3 regions of the Lederbergia graminis genome follow, and region 3 is predicted to be linked to each of the others. Evidence: predicted binding sites of a transcription regulator. Region 3 holds the regulator's gene; each other region holds the start of a gene.
The links. Region 3 encodes Rex, which represses fermentation and respiration genes when NADH is low (regulators of the CRP and FNR family bind a similar motif). Its sites were predicted from a motif close to TTGTGAAATATTTCACAA; they were not measured.
Positions count from the first base shown of each region.

Region 1: pflB (formate C-acetyltransferase) is a predicted target of Rex. The motif match lies at 1,534-1,551, and genes of this name have one in related genera.
Region 2: ACFPM4_RS12010 (TIGR04053 family radical SAM/SPASM domain-containing protein) is a predicted target of Rex. The motif match lies at 1,732-1,749, and genes of this name have one in related genera.

Region 1 is NZ_JBHSMC010000014.1:21,346-24,630, forward strand. Features, by position in the region: gene pflB (formate C-acetyltransferase) at 1-1,449, opposite strand, end outside; gene ACFPM4_RS10245 (hypothetical protein) at 1,660-2,346, opposite strand; gene ACFPM4_RS10250 (DUF2521 family protein) at 2,484-2,927, shown strand; gene cwlD (N-acetylmuramoyl-L-alanine amidase CwlD) at 3,021-3,285, shown strand, end outside.
Region 2 is NZ_JBHSMC010000014.1:384,984-388,268, reverse strand. Features, by position in the region: gene hemY (protoporphyrinogen oxidase) at 1-526, opposite strand, end outside; gene ACFPM4_RS12010 (TIGR04053 family radical SAM/SPASM domain-containing protein) at 552-1,667, opposite strand; gene ACFPM4_RS12005 (YlbF family regulator) at 1,878-2,291, shown strand; gene ACFPM4_RS12000 (hypothetical protein) at 2,646-2,804, opposite strand; gene ilvB (biosynthetic-type acetolactate synthase large subunit) at 2,972-3,285, shown strand, end outside.
Region 3 is NZ_JBHSMC010000003.1:5,726-9,010, forward strand. Features, by position in the region: gene ACFPM4_RS04540 (ABC-F family ATP-binding cassette domain-containing protein) at 1-709, opposite strand, end outside; gene moaC (cyclic pyranopterin monophosphate synthase MoaC) at 834-1,334, shown strand; gene ACFPM4_RS04550 (redox-sensing transcriptional repressor Rex) at 1,361-2,023, shown strand; gene ACFPM4_RS04555 (twin-arginine translocase TatA/TatE family subunit) at 2,090-2,284, shown strand; gene tatC (twin-arginine translocase subunit TatC) at 2,299-3,051, shown strand; gene ACFPM4_RS04565 (YdiK family protein) at 3,089-3,285, opposite strand, start outside.

The sequences.
Region 1 (3,285 bases), on a different contig from region 3:
ATTTAACGTATTCATATATAAACCTGCTAACCATTCCATCACTTGATCGAACTTTTCCATCACTTCTTCATACTTCAATACGTCTGAAGTAATTGGTGCAAATTTCGGTGCTACTTGGATCTTTTTCATTTCATCTACGCCTCCATTTATTGCGTAGAGTAATGCTTTAGCTAAATTTGCTCTCGCCCCAAAAAATTGCATTTGCTTTCCGATTTTCATTGCAGATACACAACAAGCTATTCCATAATCATCACCATAGATCGGGCGCATTAGATCGTCATTTTCATATTGAATAGAGCTTGTTTTGATAGACATATATGAACAATACTTTTTAAACTCCTCTGGCAATTGTGTGGACCAAAGGACAGTTAAGTTAGGCTCAGGAGAAGGACCAAGGTTATCTAAAGTATGCAAAAATCGAAAAGAATTCTTTGTAACTAGTGGTTTACCTTCTAAACTAATCCCAGCAATTGATTCTGTAACCCAAGTAGGATCTCCACTAAATAATTCATTGTACTCGGGAGTTCTAGCAAACTTAACAAGTCTTAATTTCATAACAAAATGATCGACGAGTTCTTGTGCTTCTTTTTCGGTCAAGATACCATTTTGTAGATCTCTTTCTATATAAATATCAAGGAATGTTGATACTCTACCCAAACTCATAGCAGCGCCATTTTGTTCTTTAATAGCTGCTAGATAGGCAAAGTATAACCATTGAAACGCTTCATTGGCATTACTTGCTGGTTTTGAAATATCAAATCCGTACATTTTACCAAGTTCTTTTAGTTCGTGCAGTGCACGTATTTGTTCTGCTATTTCTTCACGGTTACGAATGACATCTTCGGTCATTGTTCCGTTTCCGACAAGTTCTAAGTCTCTTTGCTTTTGCTGTATTAAGAAGTCAACTCCATACAGAGCAACACGACGATAGTCACCAATTATTCGTCCTCGACCATATGCATCAGGAAGACCAGTGATGATGCCCGCAGATCGTGCTAATCTCATTTCAGGGGTATATGCATCAAAGACACCTTGGTTATGCGTTTTTCGGTATTTCGTAAAAATCTCATTTACTTCATCCTCGACCTCATATCCATATGATTCTGCAGCAGCAGTAGCCATGCGAATACCACCATAAGGTTGTAATGACCTTTTAAAAGGTTTGTCCGTTTGAATACCTACGATTTTCTCTAAATCTTTATTTAAATAACCAGGACCGTGAGATGTAATGGAAGATACTATTCTTGTGTCCATATCCAGGACACCACCATTTTCACGCTCAGCTTGAGATAATTTCATTACTTGGGTCCAAAGCCTATTCGTTTCTGCTGTAGGACCTTCTAAAAAATCACCATTCCCATTGTATAATGTGAAATTATTCACAATAAAGTCCCGAACATTTACTTCCTCCTGCCAACTACCTTCTACGAAACCTTTCCAATGATTCATGATGGAAAAATCCCCCTTTACTATTTTCAATTAGTATGTCAACGATGAAGATATTGTGAAGTAATGAGCATAAGAGCGTATGATTTGTGAAATAGTGAGCAATATCTTCAGTTTTATTATATCATGGTCCTCGGTATTATAATAGCGATTTCATAAAAAATTATAAAAATATCCCTATTCAAATAAAGGGAACAGGGATAGTAGTACTTTTTATGATATATCGGTCATTAGATCTTCATTAATATCAAAAAATAAATTTAGTTCATCAGAAAATATATGAACATTATGTTGGTTCAAAAAATAACGCTCACCATCATAAAAAATTTTATATTTTCCAGCAAATGGTGTTGAAGTATATAAGATAATGAAAAAAGACTGTATGTCATCTTGCGAATAGCTCACCTGATCAGTGACATTTCCTAATTGAAAAACGCGAATTATTTCATTTAATACTTGAGAATCTGTTATTTCCTTTTTTATTTCATCATTATATAGTTCAATTTTTGATATTTTCCTTTTGGTAAAGACAGGGAAGTCAAGAAAGTCGGTACTCTCACGAGAAAAAATTTTATAGCCATTGATTGCGCTTTTATCTTTTACTGCGATTAAATGGGGATGATTAATTACGGAGTACAACTTAGTTCCAACTTCTAAATATGCTGCATCACCGTCTTTTGATTCATAATCTGGATCATGTATGTTTCCGTTAAGAGTATGCTTAATCACACCAATTACTTCTCCAATGAAAGCAGTATCTGATAGTTCTGCACGCAAGTCTGAGCTATATTTTCCTCCATTAAATTGAAGAAAATCATTCCATTCAATCTTGGTCTGCTCCATTTTATTACATCCACTTAATATAAAGACTAAACATGCAAGTGGTAACCAGATTCTCATGAAAACACCTCCCCATTTAATAGACGAAAAAATGAAGAAAATGTTTCACTTAGGAAATAAAACCAAGAGTCAAAATCTCCTATGCGTGCATGAGTTTTTCAACATAGTTGGAAACTAGATATAGGAGGTTGAAGCAAATGATGACTGTTTTAACATCTTTTGAAGACAGGAAAAAAGAAAAGCAATTAGCCTATGAACGCAAATTATTACGTGATTTGCCAGTTCAAGAATTGAAAAAAAGTGTTATGCTCCATTTTAATCAAATCAGAAAACAAATTGGTCCGATGGACGAGGATGTAGAAGAAGTATGCTTTGATGTGGCAGTTGAAGCTTTTTTAATAGGTGGGGAGTATAGTCGATTTTCAATGCATGGTGAAACCATTCATATGGCAAAGAAAAGATGTACACAATCTATTGATGAATTTATTGATACATTATTTCATTTTTGGCTTTATTGGAATTTAGATAAAGAAAGGATAAGAGAAGATAGTATATATAGCTCTTGTGAAAAATTTGTGGATTATTGGTGGAAGAAAGGTTTTCTGAAGGGGGAGCGTCGCTACAAGTTAAGGTTACATTAGAGTGATTGTATACAATTACATGAACCATTTTTGTTCTAAAATAGCTACTTGTCCCATATTCTTTTACGAGGATAGGGAGAAGGGGAAGATGCAATGAGGAAATATTGGAAATGGTTCATAGTTTTTGCTGGGGCAGTAGCACTGTTTCTTCTTTTTCAACAGCAGTTAAAAACGAAGGAAACATTTGAGGCATGGAATCTCCCGCTTTCAGGGAAGATTATTTATCTAGACCCTGGACATGGTGGTCCTGACGGAGGGGCAGGAGACTCAGATGCGCTCGAGAAGGATATTGCATTAGAAGTATCGAAAAAACTTCGTGATTATTTGCAGCAACAAGGTGCATTAGTGTTAATGACAC
Region 2 (3,285 bases), on a different contig from region 3:
CAGAAAGCAATGGTTCCGTTATATTTTCTAGAACCTCTTTCCCTAATCTCCGTTCAATAAAAGACCCTAATGATTCATCTTCTTGATCATCTTTTTTGGGTAACAGAAAATCCATCGCAGCTCTCGCTTTTCCGAGTGGAGAAATCAACCCCGTTTTTACAAATGATGAAAACTTTGTCGGAATTCCAAGGACAAGTCCCATTGGCATAGGATGCAGTTTACCTTTATGAAGAATGTAATTTGTTTTTGCATTTGCATTTGTTGCCACTAACTCATCTTCTAATCCCAGTTCTTGTACCAATTTTATAACGGGAAGTTTCCTTGCTAGAAAAGAGTCAGGACCTTTTTCAATGACAAAGCCATCACGTTGTACTGTCTTAATTTTTCCACCTACATGATTACTTTTTTCGATTAGCGTAATCTCCACAGGTATTTGTTGTTCTTCCAATAATCTTTTTGTATAAAATGCCGCACTTAACCCCGATATTCCGCCACCAACGACAACAACTTTTTTATGATTATTCATTTTGGTGTATCCTTTCATGAAGCTACTAGTTATTTTGCAACTGCACTTTCCTCGTTTTCTCCCATGCTTTTGGGATATAAGGACAATATGGTTCACTTTCTAAATAGTCACCTGTTACTGCATATGCACGTGCTCTTGACCCACCACATATCTCCTTAAATTCGCAAACTCCGCACTTTCCTTTTAATAGGGATTTATCACGTAATTGCTTCATAATAGGTGAGTTACGATAAATATCAATTAGTGATTGTTCGCGTACATTGCCACATACGACTGGAAGAAATCCACTTGGGTACACTTCACCAATATGACTAATGAAGACAAATCCATCTCCATCATTCACACTTCTAGGTGCACGACCTAATAAATCTTCACGTTTTGTTTCGATTCCTGAGGTAGATGTCCCAATTCTTGCTTTTTCTTGTAAAAATACTCTTCGATAATGTGGAGCCTCTGTCGTCTTTACCCCATATGGCATTGTTTGTTGAATTTGATATAGCCATTTCATAACTTCCTCATGCTGTTCTGGTGTAATGATATCCTTCGCCATTCCTCTGCCTGTTGGAACGAGGAAGAATAAGCTCCACAATACCGCTCCCATCTCTTTTACCTTCTCTGCAATCTTTGGTAAATCTGTGAGATTATAATTCGAAACAGTAGTATTCACTTGGATGGGAATATGAAGCTCCTTCAGATATTCGATACCTCTCATCGTCATATCGTAAGACCCTCTTGTTCCACGGAAATGATCATGTATCTCTGCACATGATCCATCTAAGCTAAATGCCCAACGAGATAAACCAACATCCTTCGCCTTTTCAATTGCCTTCTTCGTCACCCTTGGCGTTGCACTTGGTGTCATCGAAACCGATAACTTTTTCTCTTCAATCGCATACTTTGCTAAATCATATAAATCCGGTCTCATTAACGGGTCGCCACCGGTAAATACGAAAAGTGGATTATCCATTTTTGCAATATCATCAATTAGCTTTTTTCCTTCTTCAAATGAAAGCTGTCTTGGATCTGCCTTGTACTGTGCCTCTGCCCGACAATGCAAACATTTCAGTGCACATGCCCGAGTTACTTCCCATATCACAATAAATGGATTTTCGTTATAATCTCTTTCTCTCCTGAATGACATTCATAATCCTCCCAACATATCGCATAAGCGTTAAACTCATTCTAATAAAAATAGCATTTGAGGTTTGTGATGAATGTCACATGTTTAGTTAACGAGATAAAAATACCTTCCAATATGTGAGTGTTGTCACAGATATGTTGACAAGAACATTGTAGATTAATGATGAAGGTTATTTTTCCATCTACATAAAAATTTTGAGGAGGTGCATGTATGATTGTTAAAATGGATACAGATTTTGTTTCCGAAAAAATGGAAGAGCTTTGTTCCGCCATTTTAAATCAAGATGCCTATATTGAATTACGAAGTAAGATAGAAAAATTTACTGAAAATGAGGAAGCTGTTAAGCAATATGAAGAATTTGCAGACATGCAACGATCATTACAAGAAAAGGAACAACGTGAGGGCTTATCACCATCCGAAATCGCTGCTTACGAACAGATAGAACTGGAACTGTATGATAACCCTGTAATAAGAGAATTCTTAAATGCCCAACGTGAATTCAGCGATGTTCACAGCATCATTAACCAATACTTCACTAAGACCATTGAGCTGAATCGTCTTCCAAGCAGAAAAGAAATAAAAAAAGGCGGCTGTGGCTGCGGCGGAGCTTGTGGTAATCATTAAAGTGCATGAAAAAACGGTAGCTCTATGGCGGCTATCGTTTTTTACTTTTAGAAGAAGGACTTTGAAAGCATTTTGGAGGTTTACTAGTGGTAGATAGTAGGTTACTAGGAGATTACTTGCCGTTATCGGTGATTCACTAGCCATTTGGGTTTGTTTACTAGCCGTTAACTTTGATTTACTGGCCATCTGTGTCTGTTTACTAGCCATCATTCCTCTTTTACTAGCCGTCCTTCATTTACTGGCCGTTCTATACAGATTACAAGCCGTCGCATCTTGGTTACTAGCTGTCATCGGTGATTTACTGGCCATACTTGCCTATTTACTAGCCATCATTCTTCTTTTACGAGCCGTCCTTCATTTACTGGCTGTTCTATACAGATTACAAGCCGTCGCATCATGTTTACTAGCCATCATCGGTGATTTTCTGGCCATCCGTGTCTGTTTACTAGCCATCGCACTTCTTTTACTAGCCATTACTCTCCATTTACAAGCCATCTTTAATTTACTGTCCATTCACTCCTGTTTACAAGCAGTTCCACTAAGTCCAATCTCAAAATTAGCTCTCTTCCTTTTTAAAATGTGATGCAAGTCACAAATACTAGCAGAACTTTCTGTTAAGGTGAATGACATATTAGCAAAAAAACTGAATTTTCTTTCCATAGACAGAGGAGATGTTCGTAATGTATGGTGCACAATTACTTATTAAATTACTAGAGGAACATGGGGTCGACACTATATTTGGTTATCCAGGAGGAGCAGTGTTACCAGTATATGATGCATTATTTGATTGCCAAAGCATAAAGCATATTCTCGTTCGCCATGAACAAGCTGCTGTTCATGCTGCAGATGGGTATGCACGTGCAACCGGAAAACCTGGTATAGCTTTAGTTACAAGTGGACCAGGTGCCACGAATGCAGTGACAGGAATTGCTACTGCTCATGTCGATTCTGTTCCACTGATTGTGCTCACTGGACAAGTGCCTACTAATTTACT
Region 3 (3,285 bases):
TTTCCGTTCTAGATAGTTCATACACTTGTGTAACTACTTTATCGAGAAAATAGCGATCATGTGAAACGATTAATACGGCACCAGAATAATTTGCTAAATATTGCTCTAACCAGGAAAGGGTCTCAATATCTAAATGGTTCGTCGGTTCGTCCAGTATTAACAAATCAGGTTTCGTTAGTAAAAGTTTCGCCAATGCTAATCTCGTTTTTTGCCCACCACTTAAAGTAGAAATGAGTGTAGAACAATCTTTTTCATAAAAGCGCAAACCATGTAATACAGAGCGAATATCGGATTCGTATTGATATCCTCCAATTTCTTTAAATTTCACTTGGAGTCTATCGTATTCATGTAGCAATTTTGCTGCTTCGCTTTCACTTACGGTTGCTAGATCAAGCTCTATTTGGCGAATTTCTTTTTCCATTTCTCTTACTTTCGCAAAAACAGATAGCATTTCATCCCAAATAGATAATTTTGATTCAAGTCCAGTGTTTTGTGCTAAATAATCAATTGTTACATCTTTCGGCTTGACTATCTGACCAGAGTCATAGGAAAGGTGGCCTGCGATTATTTTTAATAAAGTAGATTTACCAGCACCATTACGCCCAACTAGGGCAATGCGGTCATTTGTTTGTATTTCAAGTTTTATATTGGATAATATTAATTCTGCTCCAAAGTATTTTGTTAGTTGTTGAATTTGTAACAACATCATATTATTTCACCTCTAGTTTCATAGTTAGTTTACCGTATATATGCTGCAAACTTCAATCATGGAAAGTGAGAACAATAAGACATGTCGGAAAAAATAGTGTATGATATTACAAGGGGGGCTGTCCGTGAGTAATTTGACACATTTTAATGAAGAGGGTCGGGCGAAAATGGTGGATGTAAGTGATAAGCCCGAAACGGTTAGAATTGCAAAAGCGCAATCTAGTATTGAAGTAAATGAACTTATATATGAACATATACAATCAAACCAAATAAAAAAAGGGGATGTACTTGCTGTCGCTCAAGTAGCGGGAATTATGGCAGCTAAAAAAACATGGGATATTATACCTATGTGTCATCCAATTCCATTAAAGGGGATCGATATTTCTTTTAACTGGAAAGAACAACCACATAATAAGTGGAAACTAGAAATATTCGCTACCGTTAAGACAATTGGAAATACGGGAGTAGAAATGGAAGCATTAACAGCTGTTTCTACGGCGGCTTTAACGGTATACGATATGTGTAAAGCAATAGATAAAGGAATGATTATTGGTCCAACCTTTCTCCTGGAAAAATCAGGTGGAACTAAAGGGAAGGATTTTAAACGAAATGATGTTGAGATATAATTTAGCATTTGTGCGGAGGTAAAAAGATGAGCGAAGAAACAATGAAAATACCACAAGCGACAGCAAAACGGCTGCCATTATATTATAGGTTTATCAAGAATCTCCACGCTTCTGGAAAACAGCGTGTTTCGTCCGCAGAGCTAAGTGAAGCTGTAAAAGTAGATTCTGCAACGATTAGGAGAGACTTTTCTTATTTTGGTGCGCTTGGAAAAAAAGGTTATGGGTATAATGTAAACTATCTACTATCATTTTTTAGTAAAACATTGGATCAAGATGAAATAACGAAAGTAGCGCTAATTGGTGTAGGTAATTTAGGTACTGCGTTTTTGAACTATAATTTCCTTAAAAATAACAGTACGAAAATAGCGATGGCATTTGAAGTAGATCCATCGAAAATTGGTACTAATATCGGTGATGTACCAGTATATGATATGAAGGAATTAGAGCAACGTTTAAACGAAGAAGAAATTACTGCGGTTATCTTAACGGTTCCGGTCAATGCAGCACAACAAATTACTGATCGTTTGAAGGATACTGAGGTGAAAGGCATCCTTAACTTTACACCAGCAAGATTATCTGTACCACCTTCTGTTCGTGTTCATCACATCGATTTAGCAGTAGAACTACAATCTCTTATCTATTTCTTGAAAAATTATCCGAATCCTGACACGGAAAGTTCACAAGAATAAGCAAATTGTCAATAGCAAAATTACATGTAATCCGTTAAACTATAACTATTAAGGAGGTGGGCGCAAATGGTATTAGGAGCTATCGGTCCAGGTAGTGTCGTTATTATTGCTATTGTAGCATTACTGATTTTTGGCCCAAAAAAATTACCGGAATTAGGCAAGGCTGCCGGTAAAACGTTACGTGAATTTAAAAATGCAACAGCAGGTCTGGCAGATGACGTAGATCCAGTAAAGGATAATAAAAAAGACGCCGACAAATGATAGGATGAACAGTTATGAATCAGAAAGAAATGACTTTTCTTGACCATATAGAAGAATTAAGAAAACGGCTAATGACGATAGTCGTTTTCTTCGTGTTAGCAGTTATTGTAGGCTTCCTCGTCGTAGAACCGATTATAAACTTTATCCAAAATGCGGACGTAGCTGAGGAACTTACAATGAATGCGTTTCGTGTTACAGACCCTTTTAAAGTTTATATGAATATGACATTTGTGATCGCACTAATTATTACATCTCCTGTTGTATTATATCAACTATGGTCATTCGTCAGCCCTGGTCTACTGGAAAAGGAACGAAGAGTGACTTTATCTTATATTCCTGTTTCTGTTCTTCTTTTTCTCGGGGGCTTGGCATTTTCTTATTTTGTTCTCTTTCCATTTTTGATTAAATTTATGCTCGATCTTTCGAATGAAATGAGCATTCAATCAACTATAGGAATTAACGAATACTTTCAATTTCTCTTTCAAATTACGATTCCATTTGGATTGCTCTTTCAGTTGCCGGTTGTCATTCTCTTTCTAACTAGACTAGGGATTATTACGCCGATGTTTTTAGCTAAGATTAGAAAGTATGCCTATTTTGTATTGCTAGTCATTGCAGCGATTATTACTCCGCCAGATGTTATTTCTCATTTAATGGTCACCGTCCCTTTATGTTTACTATATGAAATTAGTATTTGGATATCGCGGATCGGCTATAGAAAGGCGAGAGCGGCAGAGTTAGAGGTTGAAAATAATATACAAAAATAAAGCAGGAAGATTCATCATTTGAATCTACCTGCTTTTTTTATTGGTTCTTCTTCATGTTTTTCAACTTAAAGTGTATCGCGATTAATCGGAATCCTGCTCCAAAGTCAAATGTAGCAATTAGTAGTAAAATATAAACGAAGAAATTCCAATCGTTCATTTTTACTTGTTGAATGGCGAAGTATGTAAAAAGAACGCCAAGAATAATGTTAATAATCCCAGATGATAGTGGTGATC